Regions from separate parts of the Cohaesibacter sp. ES.047 genome, predicted to be linked through region 3. Evidence: predicted binding sites of a transcription regulator. Region 3 holds the regulator's gene; each other region holds the start of a gene.
What was found. The regulator PhoB, encoded in region 3, activates phosphate uptake and scavenging genes when phosphate is short. The targets are predictions, from matches to a motif close to TGTCATNNANCTGTCAT.
Positions count from the first base shown of each region.

Region 1 (6,092 bases), 1.4 Mb from region 3:
AGGTGTTCACCAGAATGGCGTTCTCAAGGCCAGCTTCGCCAGCCTGCTTTTTCATGACTTCGGATTCGTATGTGTTCAGCCGACATCCGAAGGTTAAAACCTTGATGGTCATATCCGCTTACCCCGCACTGCCGTCTGGAAGCCTTAGCCAGCTCAGATCATCAAGATTGATCTGGCCAGCATATTCAAGCTCCGTTCCACCGGTCATCAGAATATGATCGTCGCCCTCGCGCCATTCGATGGTGAGATCCCCACCCGGCAAATGCACCAGAACCGTCCGATCACAAAGCCCGATCCGATAGGCCGCGACCGCCGCCGCACAGGCCGCCGTGCCGCAAGCCCGCGTCAGACCGACACCCCGTTCCCAGACCTTCAGAGTTAATTCACCCTTGTTGTGGATCTGAGCCAGCGAGACGTTGGCGCGCTCGGGAAAGATCATGTGATTTTCCAGCATCGGGCCGTTCAGCTCGAGCTGATAGCTCTCGACATCATTCTTGACCCAGAAAATCGCGTGCGGATTGCCGACATTGACCACAGACGGAGTATGAAGGATCGGCGCATCGATCGGCCCGATCTGCAACTCGATGGCGCGCGTATCCTCGAAAGGCTCGGCCAGAGGGATATCCTGCCAGCCGAATTTCGGCACGCCCATATCGACGCTCACCCGATCAGGGTGACCGGTATCACGCGCATTGAGGATGCCGACAACGGTTTCGATGGAGACCGCCGGTCGGCCGGTGTCATCCATCAAAAGCCGCCCGATACAGCGCGTGGCGTTGCCGCAGGCTTCCACCTCGCCGCCATCCGCGTTGTGAATGCGCATGAAGACATCCGCCCCACTGTTTGATGGCTCAAGCGTGATGAACTGATCGCATCCCGGCCCTGTCTCATGGCTAGAAAGCACGCGCACGGCATCGGCCCCCAAATGGGGCTTGGTCTTTCGGGCATCGATCACGATAAATTCGTTGCCAAGACCATTCATTTTCAGAAACTGCACATGCGAGGCCATCGAAGCGAGCCAATCCGGTATTTCGCGTGAAGGGTGAAAGAAATGTCGCGTCCATTCGCGCCATCATTCGCCCTATATGGCGAAGTTCTGCGCAAATTTCCAGCCTTTTCGGCAGATTGCCTCAAGCGTGGCGCAACGAGGCAGGACTCCTACAGCAAAAGCCGCGAAAGGACAATCCCTTCCGCGGCCTGATTCGAGCTGTCGTTGTGATCTTGGCTTACTTGAGACCAGCCATCATCACCTTGGACAGGCGCGCGGCAAATTCCGCCGGATTGCTTGGATGCTCCCCGTCCAGAATGAGCGCCTGATCAAGCAGCAAATGCGCCCCGTCTTCGAGCGACGCTTTGTCCGAAGCGCCTTCGAGTTGATGGGCGAGCGAACGCACCAGACCGTGATCAGGGTTGATCTCCAGGATCGGCTTCAATCCCGCATCCGCACCCTTCTGGCTACGCATCAGCTTCTCGAACTGGCGATCAGGGCCAAACTCAGGCGCAATGATGCAAACCGGGCTGGTTGCAAGGCGCGACGAAATGCGGACATCGGAGACCGCATCGCCCAGCACGTCCTTGACGAAGGTCACAAGCTCGGCAACGGAGCCCTGTTCCTTAGCCTTGTCTTCCTCGCTCTTGTCTTCCTCGGCATCCTCGGTGACCTTCTCGATGGCGTCGAGATCGGCACCGCCCTGGCTGACAGACTTGAAGCTCTTGCCATCAAAACCGAGCGCCGTCTGCACCCAGAAGGTATCAACGGCATCAGACAGAAGAAGCACTTCCACATCGCGGGCCTGATAGCCTTCGAGCTGCGGGCTGGCCAGAATGGCCTCCTTGCTGTCGCCAAGCGCATAATAGATCGAGGTCTGGTTATCCTTCAGATCTTCGACATATTGCGCCAGCGTACGGCTTTCGCCCTTGGTGGTATCGAACCGGACGAGCTTGAACAGTTGATCCCTCCGCTCGGGATCCTCATAAAGGCCTTCCTTCAGCACCGCACCAAAAGCTTCCCACACGGAGGCAAACGTGTCCGCATCCTTGTTGGCAAGCTTTTCGAGCTCAGAGAGGATGCGATTGGTCACACCCTTGGAAATGGCGGTAAGGATCGGGTTGTCCTGCAGCATCTCGCGGGAAATGTTGAGCGGAATATCCTCGCTGTCGACGATCCCGCGCACAAAACGCAAGTAGGCCGGAACCAATTCCGCATCATCGGTGATGAACACCCGGCGCACATAAAGCTTGATGCGGCCCTTGCGGTTGGGGTCGAACAGATCGAACGGCTTGTGCTCGGGCACAAAGGCAAGAACGTTGTATTCAGTGCGCCCTTCGGCGCGGTAGTGGATCGTCAGCGCCGGATCATCGAACTGGCCCGAGCTATACTGATAGAATTCCTTGTACTGCTCTTCGGTGATGTCCGATTTTGACTTGGTCCAGAGCGCGGAGCCGTCCGTCAGCTCGTCTTCTTCCAAAGACTTGGTCTCGTCGTTGATCTGCAACAGCCGGATCGGCACCGGTACGTGAGAGGAGTAGTCGCGAACAACGCGGCGGATGTTCACCGCATCGGCAAAGCTCTTTTCCTCTTCTTTCAGGTGCAGCACGATCTTGGTGCCACGCGGCAGCGCATCCTCATCGCTCGCCTGAGAAAGCTCATAGGAGCCATTACCATCGGACACCCAGCGCCATGCCTCCGCATCACCGGCCCGGCGCGAGACCACCTCGACCTTGTCAGCGACCATGAAGGCGGAATAGAAGCCAATGCCGAACTGGCCAATCAGCGCCGAACCGTCGTCACCGCTACCAAGCTGTTCAAGGAAGGCACGAGTGCCAGACCGGGCAATGGTGCCCAGATTGTCAATCAGCTCGGCCTTGTTCATGCCGATGCCATTGTCGGCAACGGTCAGGGTCCCGGCCTCACCGTCCGGCGACAGGATGATCTTGAAGTCGGGATCATCCTTGATCAGGTCAGAATTGGTCAGCGCCTCGTGGCGCAGTTTCTCGCAGGCATCGGCCGCGTTGGAAATCAACTCGCGAAGAAAGATGTCCTTGTTGGAATAAACCGCATGCACCATCAAATGGAGCAAACGGGAAACCTCGGCTTCGAAAGAATGCGTTTCGGCTTCAGGTACCGCCTGTTGCGTTTGATCCGTCATGAATAGGCCCTTCCCTTGCTGCGCGGCCCAAAACGGGCGCGCACTTTACTTGAATTTGATCGTCGCTGATCCAGAGCGTTTCATTGCTGCCTTGTTTCAAGGCGGCATGACAACGCTCCCATTACAATCCGTCCGTCGGCGCTAGAGCATAAACAATACACTCACGCCGATTTGATCGTCGCTGATCTAGCAACGCAACTGCAAGCTTTCAAGTACGGCATGGCGCGAAAGAGGCAAAAAAAACGGGATGCCGCGAAGGCACCCCGATAAGGAGCTGTTGGGATGTTGACACGCTTGAAAGTACGATCGGCAATAAATCCTGACGAGCCGATCAAGCACATGCCCTGTTGAAACCCTGTCGATGGCTGTGACAGGAACAGGACAAAGAGCCCGGCTGATGCGGTCTGATCAAAGGGGGGCAGGAGCAGACACTTACCAATCAGCCTATACCACGAGGCAACGATATATATATTGGTCCACCGGCATGGCGTTCCAAGGGCTGAAATGAGGCAATTGTGTGATTTTTCATTACAAATCAAGGCAATGTATCCCCTTGTCTGTCTCGCCAGAAACCTTTCCCTTGCGACCAGATCGACGATCGGCTTGCCAAGCGTACTTTTTGCGGCAATCATGGTTTCTACCTGTCAGCACCAAGACGCGCAGGTCGTTGGCTCCCTCGAACACCACAAGGAGGATCGCTTGCTCGATAATGCAGATGAAAGTGTGACTGAACTGGCAAGTCTGCGCCCTGCCACAACCATCATCCACTCCGGATCTCAGCCCCGCCCACCGGCCCAGATCTGTTTTGATCGCAAGGAGTTGATGACGATCCTCAACGCCTATGGACGCATGGTGGCAGCAGGAGAATGGCGCGACTACTCCATCGACACCTTGAAGGATCGGGCGATCTTTTCCATCTATCGACGAACAAGCGAGATGCCGATCTACCGCATCGAGAAAAACCCAAAACTGGCCCGCAAGCAAGGAGCCTACAGCCTGATCGCGCAGCAGGGGCAGATTCTCAAACGCGGTCAGGACCTCGGCACGATCATCAAGCTGCTTAATCAGAAGATGCTCAAGGTCGTGAAGAGCTGAGTAGCTCGAAGAACCGGTTTTTCTGCACTCTCCACCCCCATATATAAGGGGCAAACGAAAAAAGCCGCCCCGAATGGAGCGGCTTCTTACCGATTCTGATATCAGTGCCAGCTGGCGATTAATTGCGATTGCCGAACAGCTGCAGCAACATGATGAACAGGTTGATGAAGTCCAGATACAGACGCAGGGCACCCATGATGGCTTTTTTGCCCATGGTGTCGGCGCTGTCGCCTTCGTAATACATTTCCTTGATCTGCTGGGTGTCATAAGCCGTGAGGCCTGCAAAGACCAGCACGCCGATCACGGAGATAGCAAAAGCCATGGCGCTCGAGGCAAGGAAGATATTGATGATCGACGCAATCACGATGCCGATCAGGCCCATCATCAGGAAGCTACCCCAACCCGAAAGGCTTTTCGTCGTGGTGTAACCATAGAGGCTGAGACCAGCGAAGGAAGCCGCGGTGATGAAGAAAACCTGCGTAATGGACGTCTGAGTGAAGACAGCAAAGATCGAGCTAAGCGACACACCCATCAGGGCGGCATAAACCCAGAACACCATCTGGGCCGTGCTGGCACTCATTTTCTGGATGCGGAAGCTCAGGAACAACACCATGGCGAATGGTGCGAACATGACGACATATTTCAAAGGGCTGTTGAACAGGGTCGCACCGAACTGGGTGACACCAACAACGCTGCCGCCTTCCTGAACGAAGGCCATCGAAAAGATGCCGTAGGCAAACACGCCGGTTACACCGAGCGCGATGGCCATATAGTTATAGACCTTGAGCATGTAGCTGCGCAGGCCCTGATCGATACGCGCCATTTCGGCAGCGCGGCCGCCAAGATGTGCGCTCTGACGGAAATCATTTGACATGGTTTCTCCTCACAAAACTCAAAAGTTCCAACGGTTTGGCTCGCACCCGAATGATCATTCCATAATCGGGCTGCGGCGACCGCAGTGTTAAAGACATAGTTTCAACTGATTATATGGTCAGGAGGCCATAGAAGCTCAAGTCCTTTTTGCCAACTTTAATGAATTCCGACTTAAATTTTTTGTCATCAGTGGAACTCACTGAACAAATTGGACCTATTCGAAGGTTTTCCGGGCTGAAAAGATCGTAAATCTTAACAAGCATTAACAATTACAAAGCGAAATCAACCTCTAGTCTATGAGGTATTTCTAAATAACCTGCAACTGCCACAGTCCCCGCTTTACACATGCGTGCTCGAAAAGCGACTTGAAGGGCCACCTCATCACATCAATGGCCAGCCCGTATCGTGACCATCGACGAAGGATGACACATTTTGATGGCCAAAATCCGACCGAGTGCAAAAAAAGACTATCCGGTCCGCAAAATCCGGGCAGGCTTCCGGTTCAGGCTCGACCAGGTCCCCAACAACCCCAGTATGATCGTTACCACCATGGCAACGAGCACAGCGACAATCGAGGCAACCGGCTGCCAGGCAAAGGACATCTCCATCACCTCGGTAATCACCAGAAAGGCTGCTACATGACCGATAACAAGCGCGAAGATCGCCGTGGTGAACCCGAGCATGCCATATTCAAGACAATAGGCGGTCAGCACCTGAGCGCGGCTCGCCCCCAGTGTCTTGAGGATCACCGCATCGTAAATGCGCTCGCGCTGCCCTGCAGCCAAGGCACCTGCCAACACCAGAATGGATGCAATGACAGCCAGTGACGACGCGGCGCGCATGCCCCACGCGAGCTGGCGCACCAGATCATTGACCCGTTCCAGCGCTTCGCCAACACGCACAGTGGTCACGGCCGGGAAGTCCTCGATCACAGCCTTCATGATCCCCGATTCTTTGGATCGCAAAGCGTCCGCC
Region 1 covers NZ_LT907844.1:854,545-860,636, reverse strand. The annotation lists gene mtaB (tRNA (N(6)-L-threonylcarbamoyladenosine(37)-C(2))-methylthiotransferase MtaB) at 1-112, opposite strand, end outside; gene dapF (diaminopimelate epimerase) at 119-1,009, opposite strand; gene htpG (molecular chaperone HtpG) at 1,227-3,149, opposite strand; gene CPH65_RS03860 (DUF2794 domain-containing protein) at 3,780-4,244, shown strand; gene CPH65_RS03855 (Bax inhibitor-1/YccA family protein) at 4,363-5,118, opposite strand; gene CPH65_RS03850 (ABC transporter permease) at 5,585-6,092, opposite strand, start outside.
Region 1: a site for PhoB is predicted at 3,517-3,533, ahead of CPH65_RS03860 (DUF2794 domain-containing protein). Genes of this name have one in related genera too.

Region 2 (6,092 bases), 650 kb from region 3:
GAGAATAAACGGCAACGTCTTCACCGGAGTGGGATTCAGAAGACAGCGGGATCAGGGACTGCTGAACATAGTCGATGTCGGTTGCCTCTTCCTGCGTAACGTCAGGGCGGGACCCAGTGCCATCTTCGCCGATGATCGAGCCGGGACCATTGAGGTAACCCATCACGGTGTATGGCTTGCCATCCTTGCCGGTCAGCGGCTTGTCGGAATGCTTGGTGCCAGCCCCGTCGATGTCGTAGCAAAGACCAAGGACGTTGGAACCGCGACCGCAATAGCCGTTGAAGGCAATGGCATGTTCGTGGTCGGCGGTGACGACGATGAGGGTTTCCTCAGGGTCGGTCATTGCAACCGCTTTTGCGATCGCATCAGCGAAGGCAACACCGTCGGTGACGACACGCGCAGCGTTGCCAGCATGGTTGGCATGGTCGACGCGGCCCGCTTCGATGGTCAGGAAGTAGCCATTCTCGGAGTCTTTGAGAGCATTGATGCCGGCTGCAGTCATTTCGGCCAGAGAAGGCTCACCGGTGCGGTCGGCTTCATATTTCATGTGGGAGGATTCGAACAGGCCAAGAACCGGCTTGCTCCAATCGGCAGAAGCAAAGCCTTTGTCATCCCAGATATACTGAATGCCAGCAGCCTTGGCTTCTTCGATGAGGTTTTTGCCATCTGTACGCTTGCCGCCCTTGCCTTCTTCATCTTTCGCGTCTTTGGCGATGAAGTTGCGACGACCGCCGCCCAGAGCCAGATCGACAGAGCCGGACTTCATGGCATCGATTAGCTGAACAGCGATGTCTTTCTGGCCGCAGCCTTCCGGCAGGTAGGAATCGGCTTCCCAGTTGCGGTCGGCAGAGTGCGCGTAGGCAGATGCCGGGGTCGCATGGGTGAGGCGTGCGGTGGAGATCACACCGATCTCTTTGCCAATGCCGGAGAAGAACTCAACAGCATTGGTCACCGTCGCAGCGTCAACACCGGAGCAATCGCCACGAGCCAGCGTCTCGTCAACGCCAAGAACACCGGCTTTGGTTTTCACGCCGGTGTGGAACGCGGTGCCCGTCCCAGCGGAATCAGGGGTCTGCGCGTTGGTATTGTAGGTTTTGACAATTGCAACATGCGGCAAAGCATCCTGCGGCAATACATGTTCACTGCCCAGCTTGCCCATCTGCTGACCCTGATAAAGACGGGTCGCATAGTTGGTGCCGATGCCATTGCCATCTGCAATCAGCAGAATGATGTTCTTGGCTTTCTCGGTGATTGGCTGAACGCCCATCAGCATCTTGACGGTCGCCTGACCGTCTTTGAACCACTGATTGTCAGCCTGTTTGAAATCAGCTGCGAAGGCAGCAGAAGAAGTAAGCAGCAGGGTTGCTGCCATAAGAATAGATTTATTCATCACTGAAACTCCCGATCAAGATGATGGCCGCAACCTAGGAGCCGTTCATGACACTTGCGTAACAATCACCCTTGCTCTTTTGGGAATTTGCCCTCTGACAGGACACAGCCACGCTGAGACTTGTACAAATATCAAAAGGAAAAGCCCGCTCATCCAAGGCCCAAAGCAATCGCAAAAGGGCTAATCAGCAGTGAGAATGGAGGCTCACACATTCAGGACGACATTGTGCAAAACCCTGTCCCATCGCGAAACTACGTGCGGCAAATCGACTATCAAACAAAAGTCGAAGAGTTCTAGGAAACGGGACAAGTGCGTCCAAAAAGGCAAGGCTTTCCGCCAATTCTGCTCAATAACCGTAGTTCTGCTTAAGAATATTTTATCTAATTAATGCTCTATTACTTTCAGACATCATGAAGTTCTGAAGCTCGCCATTTTGACCGCGATTCACGAACAAAAGAATTTACGGGGGGACGTCGCCCAGATGAGCAAATTCAGATCACTCAGCATGAAAATTATCGCGACCGTTTTCACATTGGTCGCCTTTGTCTTCATTGCTGACACGCTGCTCAATCAGTCGATCAGCAGCAGTGTTTACGAAAGTACGGAAGCCCTCAGCGAACAGATGCGCTCGGTTGTTTCACAGAAGGACGCCCAGATCCAAAAACTGTTGAACGGCCTGCTTGATTCCAAGGCCGAAAATCAGCATGTGAACCATGCCCTTGCGTCTCATGAACTCAAAGCGGTCAGCGAACGCAAGCAAGCCTATCTTGATGGCGAGCGGTACGGCATTTCCATGTCCGTGGCATCTCTGGTGCGAGCGTCAATGCTGTCCGGCGAGGCCGAAACAGCCCTCGATCAGATCGACACATTGCTCGAGAATGACCAGATCGCCGCGATCAACATCTGGCGAGACAGCGGTGAACTGGCGTTCCGTGACAACAAGACCATCGAGGCGGTCAATCGCTTCATCGATGCTGAGGTTTATGAACCGCGGGACGCTGAAAAAGCCGTTACCATTCCCTCAAACCGTATGAAAACCCTCAAGCAGGCCTTGTCCAAGAACTCAAACCACGAGAGCCTTGAAGCAGAGATCAAGGACGAGGACGGCAACACGATCCCCATCGCCTATTCCTACTTCATTCTGAAGAATGACGAGGATTGCCAAAGCTGCCATGACCCAGCCCAACCAGTGCGCGGCATTCTTGAGGTTGCAGTACCAAATGAGGAGTTGCTCGTCCTTCGTGCCAAGTCCGAGCAACAGATCGGTCAGCTTACCAAGACACTCGAAGCCGAGCAGGCCAGCCTTGTTGCACAAAGCGAGCAACAGAAGGCCGACGCCGAAGCCCAGACAAGAGACTACAATGCCACCATGAGCGCGGCCAAGGCTGAACTCGACAGCACCCGTGAGACCGCTTCGTGGATGGGCCTTGGCTCCAAGATCGCCTTCTTCCTGTTGACCATCGGCCTTTTGATGGTCGCCTTGAGCAGAGTGCTGACCCGGCCGCTCAGGAACCTGACCTCCGCGATGCTGCGCATTGCTGAAGACGACCTCACAGTCGAAGCCAACGGCGTGAACAGACAAGACGAGATCGGCGCCATGTCGCGTGCCGTTTCAATCTTCAAGGACAATGCCGCCGCCCGGCGAAAACTGGAGCAGGAAAGCAAGGAGCATATCGAGCAACAACTCAAGCGTCAGGAAACGATTGATGCCCTGTTTGCCGACTTCCGCTCGAAGATCCAGCAATCCCTTGAGACAGTATCGACCCACGCATCGACCATGCAGGCGTCGGCGGTTGCCTTGAACAACATTTCCTCGGCAACATCAGAACAGGCGCGTTCGGCAGACGAAGCGTCAGCCAGTTCCGCCGAAAGCGTCCAGACGATGGCCGCGGCAAGCACCGAAATGACGGCCTCGATCGCAGAGATCGGTGAGCAGGTGGTGCGCACCAATGATCTGGTATCAGCAGCAACGGATGAAGCCCGCGAGACCGACAAGAAGGTTGCAGGGCTTGCAAGCGCGGCGGAACACATAGGCGAAGTCATTTCTCTGATCCGCGACATTGCCGAACAGACCAATCTTTTGGCCCTCAATGCGACCATCGAAGCGGCCCGTGCAGGTGAAACCGGCAAGGGCTTCGCAGTTGTAGCGGCCGAGGTCAAGAATCTGGCCCATCAGACCGGTCAGGCCACCAAAGACATCGAGACACGCATTCAGGCAATTCAAAGGTCCAGCACCGACTCGATGGAAGCCATTCGCGCCATCGCAACCAAGATGGGCGAGATCAGCGAATTCACCACCGCCATCAGTGCCGCTGTCCATGAACAGAATGCATCGACCAGCGAGATCTCCCACAACATCCATGAAGCAGCGGACCGCACTCAGGACATCGTCGGCAACATCTCCGGCGTAGCACAATCTGCTGAGCAGACGATGCAATCGTCCCATGAAGTGGAGAGCGCGTCCCGAACCGTGGCCGATGTCGCCCATGACATGCGCAATGTGATCGACGACTTCCTGCAAAAGGTCGCCGCCGCCTGACCCCTCAGCATCGGAGTGCGCAGCACTGGGCAAAGACCAGAGCAAGGCTGCTCGCCGAAAAGATGAAAAGCCGCCCTCACAGCATGAGGGCGGCTTTTGCTTGATTAAGTCGGCATTTCGCTTGAATGCTCAGGCCTTGGAGAAGACGTACTGCGTGTGTTGATGATAGGTCTCTCCGGGCCGAAGGATCGGCTGCGGGAAATTGGCGTGATGCACCGCATCCGGCCAGATCTGGGGTTCCATGCAAAAGGCCGCGTTGGTACCCATCTTGAACCCGTCAAGCCCGGGCACGTCGGTCTTGATATGAATGCCGTCATAGATCTGAAGCCCCGGCTCGGTGCTCATAACCTCAACGGAAACCCCCGATTTCGGGCTCGACAAAGCGGCCAGCTTACGCAGCGTACCAGCACCCTCTTCACAACAGATATTGTTGTCGATGATCGATGTGATGGCAATCACATCACCAACGCGCTTGGGCTTGCGGAAGTCGAGCGGGTGACCATCAAGCGACGCAATTTCGCCGGACGGAATGCACTCTTCATCCGAAACCGTATAGCGATCCCCGTTCACCTGCAGGACGTGATCGTGAATGGTCGCAGAGCCATCAAGGTTGAAATAGCTGTGATGGGCCAGGTTGCACACCGTGGTCTTGTCGGTGTGAGCGGTCAGATCAAGATCAAGCACACCGCCTTCCTTGAGGCTGTAGGTCTGCACAATGGACAGGGTTCCCGGGAAGCCCATCTCGCCATCGGGCAGTTCAACCGAGAGCTGGACGGCATCCGGCTTGATCCATTCGACACGCCAGACCTTCTGGCTCATGCCCACCGTGCCGCCATGCAGGGTGTGCTTGCCCACGAAGTTGATGTCAAGCTGATAGGTCTTGCCGTCGATTTCCAGATGACCATCACGGATGCGGTTCCCGACGCGTCCGACTGTGGCCCCGAAATAGGGGGAATCGGTCAGATACGGCTCAAGGGTCTCATATCCCAGCACCAGCGCCTTGTCGTGACCCTCAAGGCGCAAGTCCTGAATGATCGCTCCATAGGTCAGGACCTTCGCTGTCAATCCGCCCCCGGAAATCGTGATACAATCAATCGGTGTACCATCCGGCATTTCACCGAACCGTTCTTTAGACATGGCTTTTCCTTCCGAGATTCAAAACTGCAACTGTGTCGGGATCGTATCAGATCCACACCGAAAGAGTATGCGAGAAAACACACAAAGCTCACAGCAAACAGGAGCAGGCCCAGCCCAAAGGGCTGTTCGATGACCGCCCCACGGCGGCAGAAATAAAAAAGTGAGATGCCCAAGGGACACCTCACTCCATTTGTTTGCTTGTTTGCAGACCGATCAGGCTGCAGAGACATCCCGAAGGAAGGCAGAAATTTCCTGCTGAAGCTGCTGGGTTTTCTGCCCAAGGCTGACGGAGGCATCCAGAACCTCGCCCGAAGACGTGCGGGTCAGCTCGACGGCTTGAGACAGGCTCTCCATGTTGTTCTGCACCGAAAGCGTCCCGGAAGCTGCGGTCTGCACGTTGCCGGAGATTTCGCCGGTTGCCGCATTCTGCTGAGTAACCGCCGAAGAAATCGCCGTCGTGTAGGAATCGGCCTCTTCCATGGTGGACACAATCGCGGCGATGGACGAAACGGCGGCGTCTGTAGACCCCTGAATAGCGGAAATCTGACTGCCGATTTCCTCGGTTGCTTTCGAGGTCTGGTTAGCAAGGTTTTTCACTTCTGCTGCAACAACCGCAAAGCCTTTACCTGCATCCCCTGCACGCGCTGCCTCTATCGTGGCATTGAGCGCCAGCAGGTTTGTCTGTTCGGCAATATCCTGAATAAGATTGACGACTTCGCCGATCTTGCTGGCAGCATTGGCCAGAGCGGTCACTTTCTCGTTGGTCTCTTCGCTTGAGGACCGGGCATTGCGCACGATGGCCTCGGTCCGCTGCACTTGCTGACCAATCTCATTGATGGAAGAGGCAAGCTCTTCAGCTGCGCCGGACACACTCTGCACACTATCCAGAGCGTTCTGGCTGGCCACAGCGGTGTTCTGAGCCTGATCTGCGCTCTGGTTGGCGATATCGGTGAGCGACGTCGCCGTGCCCTCCATCGTGCTGGCGGTTTGGCTGACACCAGACAAGAGGGTCTGCATGCGGGTTTC
Region 2 covers NZ_LT907844.1:1,651,973-1,658,064, reverse strand. The annotation lists gene CPH65_RS07375 (alkaline phosphatase) at 1-1,390, opposite strand, end outside; gene CPH65_RS07370 (methyl-accepting chemotaxis protein) at 1,896-3,929, shown strand; gene CPH65_RS07365 (aldose epimerase family protein) at 4,059-5,066, opposite strand; gene CPH65_RS07360 (methyl-accepting chemotaxis protein) at 5,280-6,092, opposite strand, start outside.
Region 2: a site for PhoB is predicted at 1,438-1,454, ahead of CPH65_RS07375 (alkaline phosphatase). Genes of this name have one in related genera too.

Region 3 (6,092 bases):
GATGAACCGGGGACGGGTCTGTCCGGTGGCCAGCAGCAGCGTCTGTGCATTGCCCGCGCGATTGCGGTGAGCCCTGAAGTCATCCTGATGGATGAACCCTGCTCGGCTCTTGACCCGATCGCCACGGCGAAAGTGGAGGAATTGATCGACGAATTGCGTGAGAACTACACCATCGTCATCGTGACCCACTCGATGCAGCAGGCGGCTCGTGTTTCACAGCGCACCGCGTTCTTCCATCTGGGCAATCTGGTGGAGGAAGGTCCAACCGATCAGATCTTCACCAACCCGGTAGATCAGCGCACTCAGGACTACATCACAGGCCGCTTCGGCTAACAGACACTTTCGTTCGCCTGTCTTTCCGGTCCGGCACATGGCTGTCCCGCGGACCCGGTCGGCGGAAAACAAGCGAACACAAGGAGAGAAAACAAATGTCCGATCACATTGTCTCGTCTTATGACGATGATCTACGCGAGCTGACCGGTCGTATCGCCGAAATGGGTGGTCAAGCCGAACGCATGGTTGAGGAAGCGGTCAACGCGCTTGTTCGCCTTGATATGACGGTTGCCAACACCACGATCGCCAGCGATCAGGCGATCAACAAGCTCGATCAGGAGATCGAGGAGAAGGCCGTTTTGACCATTGCGCGCCGCCAGCCGATGGCGCAGGATCTGCGCCACATCATTGCGGCCTTGCGCATCTCGATCGATCTGGAGCGCGTTGCTGACCTTGGCAAGAATATTGCCCGCAACGCTCTGGCCCTTGAAGGACGCCCCCAGCCCAAGCATTTCCTGCATGGGATCGAGCATATGGCCGAGTTGACCCTCGACCAGCTCAGGGCCGTGCTTGATGCCTATACTGCTTTGGACGAGAATGCCGCCTTGGCAATCGTCGCCAAGGACAAGGATATCGATGCGCTTTACAACTCGCTGTTCCGCGAATTCCTGACCTACATGATGGAAGATCCGCGCAATATCACGATTTGCACGAACTATCTGTTTGCCGCAAAGCATCTGGAGCGCGTCGGCGACCACGCCACCAACATCGCCGAGACCATCTTCTACGTGAAGACCGGGCGGGCGATGGAAGACCGGCCTCTCTGATAGACTTTAAAAGCCGCGCTTTTGACGGCGCGGTCAATGCCGGTTTCAACCAAACATGACATGGCGCTCACCCTGATGCGCCATGCAGACGTCCAAGACCTGATCCTGCTGGCTGAACGCCTCAATCGCGCGTCAGCCCGGATCCTTAGAATGCGGAATGAATGGCTATGAGCCCAAATGTCATGATTGTGGAGGATGAAGAAGCCCTCAGTCTTCTTCTTCGTTACAACCTAGAAGCAGAAGGCTATCAGGTTGAAGTGATTGCCAGAGGGGATGAAGCGGAAAACCGGCTTCAGGAAACCCTGCCCGATCTGCTGCTGCTTGACTGGATGCTGCCGGGCCTGTCCGGCATCGAGTTGTGCAGACGCTTGCGTGCCAAACCCAAAACGCTGAAGCTGCCGGTTATCATGCTGACAGCGCGCGGCGAGGAATCCGAACGCATCCGTGGGCTATCCACCGGGGCAGACGACTATGTGGTCAAACCCTTCTCGGTGCCTGAATTGATGGCCCGTGTGCGCGCGATCCTGCGCCGTGCAAGCCCGGATCTGGTGGCTACCATTCTCAAGGCTGGCGATCTGGAACTCAACCGCGAGACGCATCGTGTCAAACGCTCCAACCGCGAGGTCAATCTCGGGCCGACCGAATATCGCTTGCTCGAATTCCTGATGCAGAACCCGGGGCGTGTCTATTCCCGCGAGCAGTTGCTGGATGGCGTCTGGGGGCATGATGTCTATGTCGACGAACGCACGGTCGATGTGCATGTGGGGCGTCTGCGCAAAACCATCAACCGGGGGCGCGCCAAGGATCCGATCCGCACGGTGCGCGGCTCCGGCTACAGCTTTGACGATCAGTTTTCCGTCGAGTAGCCCCGAAGCGCGCACATGCGTCAGCCTTGATTGCAGAAACAAAAAACCCCGGCTCCCCTGACAGGAACCGGGGTTTTTCATGTTTTTCAGACTCTAGCAATCAATCTGAGGTGCGCGCACGGAGCATGGAGAACAAAGTGCGACGTTTGGGGGCAGTCGGCTTGGGCTCGACGAACGAGCGTTTCACGGTTGCCTGTCGTTTCACCTTGCTCACGGTTTTTGCGACCTTGCTGCGCTTGTTGGGCTTGGTCAGGACGATGAAGTCAGTGCCCTGAGGCGTTGTTTCCCGGCTGAAGCCGCGATCCGAAATGGTCAAGGACGCCCCGTTGCCGACAAGATGATTGATCTGGGCGCGGATATCCTCCGGAATGATCACGCGATCGAGCACAGTTGCCGCATCAACGCCGCCGGGATGCTCTGGATCCTGTTTGACGCCAAGGCGCGCCTGCTGTCTGTCCGACAATTTGTCATCCAGATTAACCGCGAGCCAATTGAGCTTGTCAGGTGCCACCGCGTTGGCGGTAAACAGATGCGCACCCAGCGGAGCCTTAGTGTCGCGGATCCGGATCGGCGCATCGAACAATGGTTTGAAATTGTGCCGAACGAACAGATGACCGGTCGGGATCTTGCCCTTTCCTGCAGCATTGTAGAGATTTTGCAGCAAGGCCTGATCGATACGCGGTTTGGCACCATAGGAACGCTGGTCCATGCTGCCATCCTGTGCTGCGATAAAGGCACGCAGAGCTGCCATTGTGGCGCTGCCAGCAAGGCCATCAACGACGCCCGCATCGTAGCCTAGCTCATTGAGCAGGGTCTGGACTTCCTTGACAACATTGCCCCTAGCCTGACGCGTGATGAAGATACGCAAGGGCTTGTCACTGTGCTTCACGGCTTCGAGCTGATTGAGATAGCGCGCGACCTGATGCGCCGTGGTGTCACGCACCGGGTGCTCATTGAGCAAGGAAATCTTGCCGAGCGCTTCTATTGGTTCGGGCGTTGCTGCAACAGAGGTGACTTGTGCCGCGAGATCATCGACCTCACGAGGCTGAAACAGGTTGGCATGTTCGATTGGTTCGGGCACCGCCTCACGATTGGCGATGATCACGTGAGCGCCGCGCTCGGTGATCGAAAACAGCTGTTTTGCGAACCCGCCAGGCAGGCGAACACAGCCATGCGATGCCGGATAGCCGGGCACGGAATTGGACTGATGCAGAGCGATACCCGACCACGTCAGGCGCTGCATATAGGGCATCGGAGCGCTGTTGTAGAGATTGGAGTAATGACGTCGCCGTTTTTCGAGGATGGAAAAGATACCCGTCGGCGTGGTGTGGCCGCGCTTGCCGGTGGAAACCCGCGAGGTCGCGATTTCTTCGGTGCCTCTGAAGACCCGAGCGCGTTGATCCTTGCGGGATATAATGATCTGGATTGGCAATTCGTATTCGGGGGTCAGCGCCAAAGTATTCACGGGCGATGCAGGCAAGGCTCCCAACATCTGCTCATTGGCCTGTGACAAACCGGTCGTCGCCAGAAGCAAACCGCCTACCAGGCACAGGTATGCCGATTTATTCATTTCACGTTCCCCTCACGCTTCAAACGCCAATGTGCAATATGCTTCCAAAAATAATAAAACAATACTGCACCACTATATCTATTCCGACTTTCCAGACAAGTCGATTTGAAATCTTCGGCACCCGAGACCGGTCACTTTCCAGTCATCACGACCGAACGACTTACCGCATAACTGTCGATCACCGCAAAACACCGACGCTTTGACGAGGTTTTTACGCATTGCACCGAAAGATGACTCACCAACCGGAGCAACCCCGTCACGAAAGCCTAGAGTGACTCAAATGGATGAAGCGCTTCTTAACGACCTGCAACGGCGGCCCCTGTGACCCCGTTTCTTGGGCTTGGCAAAGTCGCGCGTGAGGCTCTGCAAGCATAAACGGTCATCTGGCATGCTGTCGAATGCACTCTTACTTTCACTTTACGCCAACTAAGTTTTCGTTGAAGAAGCAAATTAATATTACACGGTTTTATATAGGTATCTGTAATTGAAACCTTTTTTTTATTTTTTCGGCGGAAGATCTGCGTGAAGCAGTTCATTTTTCTGCCTGCATTTCCTATTTTCATGCGCAGAGGCATTCATGGCCAACAAAATTACGCCACCTTGCTTTGAACGCCGCGTTTCGGATAGCAAAAGTCTGGTCGGCAAAACCGATACACGCGACAGGTTCGGCGACAGTCAGAGATGCCGGGTACAACCGACTGAATGCCATCTTCCAAGAGAAAGCCGCGCCCTATGACCCGTTTGTCCTCTCTTTCTTGTGCGCGGCTTCTGGCCATTGGCGTCCTTGTGCTGCTGAGCGCTGGCATTGGCCTCGACCTTCTGGGTCTTCGAACTGCTGCACTTGGTCTGTTCGTTGTCTCTGGCCTTGCCATGGCCGTGCAACTGCTTCTGTGTCTGAAAGCCGAACGGGCAATCAATAATGTTGCGAACGTGGCGCAGGCGCTGGGCTCTGGTGAGCTGGAAGCACGCGCCGATGAGGCGCTCGAAACCGGTTCGCTCGGCCTGCTTGCGGTTGCCATCAACTATCAGGCCGACCGCTTCGACACCTTCATGCGGGAAGCGGTGGCATCAACCAATGCGATGTCGCGCAACAAGTATTATCGCCGTATCCAGCTTATCGGCATGCCCGGGGCATTCCATGCCTATTCGGAACAGATCAACGACGCGATCATCCGCGTTCAGACACGGATTGAAGACTTTGCTGAAAAGACCGGTCATTTCGAGGAAGCCACCAAGACAATCGCGAGCTATCTCTCGGAAGCCGGCACCCAGATGAACCAGACAGCGACGAACATGACCCGGAGTGCATCGAGCACCAATGAACGCGCCAGCATTGTTGCATCAGCCAGCCACGAAACCTCTGTCAATGTTCAGACGGTCTCGGCGGCCGTCGAGGAACTGAGTGCAAGTTCGGTTGAGATCGGATCCCAGATCGAGCGTTCCGCGAAGGTTGCTGCAGATGCAGTTGCGGAAGTGCGCGAGGGCGAAATGAAGATCAATGATCTGTCAGAGGCCGCTGAAACCATCGGGCATGTGGTCGAACTGATCTCTGCGATTGCGGAACAGACCAACCTTCTTGCTCTCAATGCAACCATTGAATCCGCGCGCGCCGGCGAAGCGGGCAAAGGCTTTGCGGTCGTAGCTGGCGAGGTCAAGGAACTGGCAGGACAAACAAGCAAGGCGATTGGCGAAATTACCGAACAGATTCATCGGATCCAGTCGGCGACCAGTCTTGCCGTTGCCGCTTTTGGCAATGTGTCCACCACAATTCATGAGATCGAGGACATCACCTCGGCGGTTGCCGCAGCAGCCGAAGAGCAGAATGCTGCAACAACCGAGATTGCCCGCAATATCGAGGAAGCCCACACGGGCACCTCCGAAGTGGCCAGAAACATCGGCGAAGTGACGACGGATGCGGAGCAAACGGGCGAAGCGGCAACCTTCGTGCTCACGTCGGCTGAACGCATGTCGCGGGATGCCGCCACCCTGCAAAAAGAGGTGACCGACTTCATTCTCAGCCTCCGTCGCGGGCCACTGGATCGGCGCGAAGTCGATGACCCGGCATACTCCGGGTCCGACCGCCGACAGGCTGGACGCGCGATACAGCAGACCTTCGAGCAACCGGCACAGAAGCTGGCCAGTTAGGCACGATCCAGACGCCTTTCAGACAGCATACAGGGGCGGTCCCAGCGGCCACCCCTGTTTCGTTTTGCACTCCTTTTTGCGGTTCAAGTGGTGTTGGGCCAGCAGGCGCACTTTTCTGCTTTTTTGGTGATTGACTTCACCGGCGGGGTGCTTATGGTTTGCGCCACAGTTCCAGCGGCCAAGGCCGCGAGACATGCGCAATCGAACACCCCAGACAAGCTGAAAGCGAGAGACATGACCCAGTACGATCTGCCTGCGCTCAAGAGCATCATTGAAGCGAGCTTTGACGCACGCGATACCGTCAATTCCGACACAACCGGCGAAATCCGCGATGCTGTCGAGGCCGCCCTGCACCTGATGGATCATGGCGACGCCCGTGTGGCCGAGAAGAACTCCGACGGAGAGTGGATC
Region 3 covers NZ_LT907844.1:2,303,340-2,309,431, reverse strand. The annotation lists gene pstB (phosphate ABC transporter ATP-binding protein PstB) at 1-333, shown strand, start outside; gene phoU (phosphate signaling complex protein PhoU) at 429-1,100, shown strand; gene CPH65_RS24840 (hypothetical protein) at 1,137-1,271, shown strand; gene phoB (phosphate regulon transcriptional regulator PhoB) at 1,268-1,966, shown strand; gene CPH65_RS10530 (L,D-transpeptidase family protein) at 2,067-3,536, opposite strand; gene CPH65_RS10525 (methyl-accepting chemotaxis protein) at 4,269-5,681, shown strand; gene dapD (2,3,4,5-tetrahydropyridine-2,6-dicarboxylate N-succinyltransferase) at 5,916-6,092, shown strand, end outside.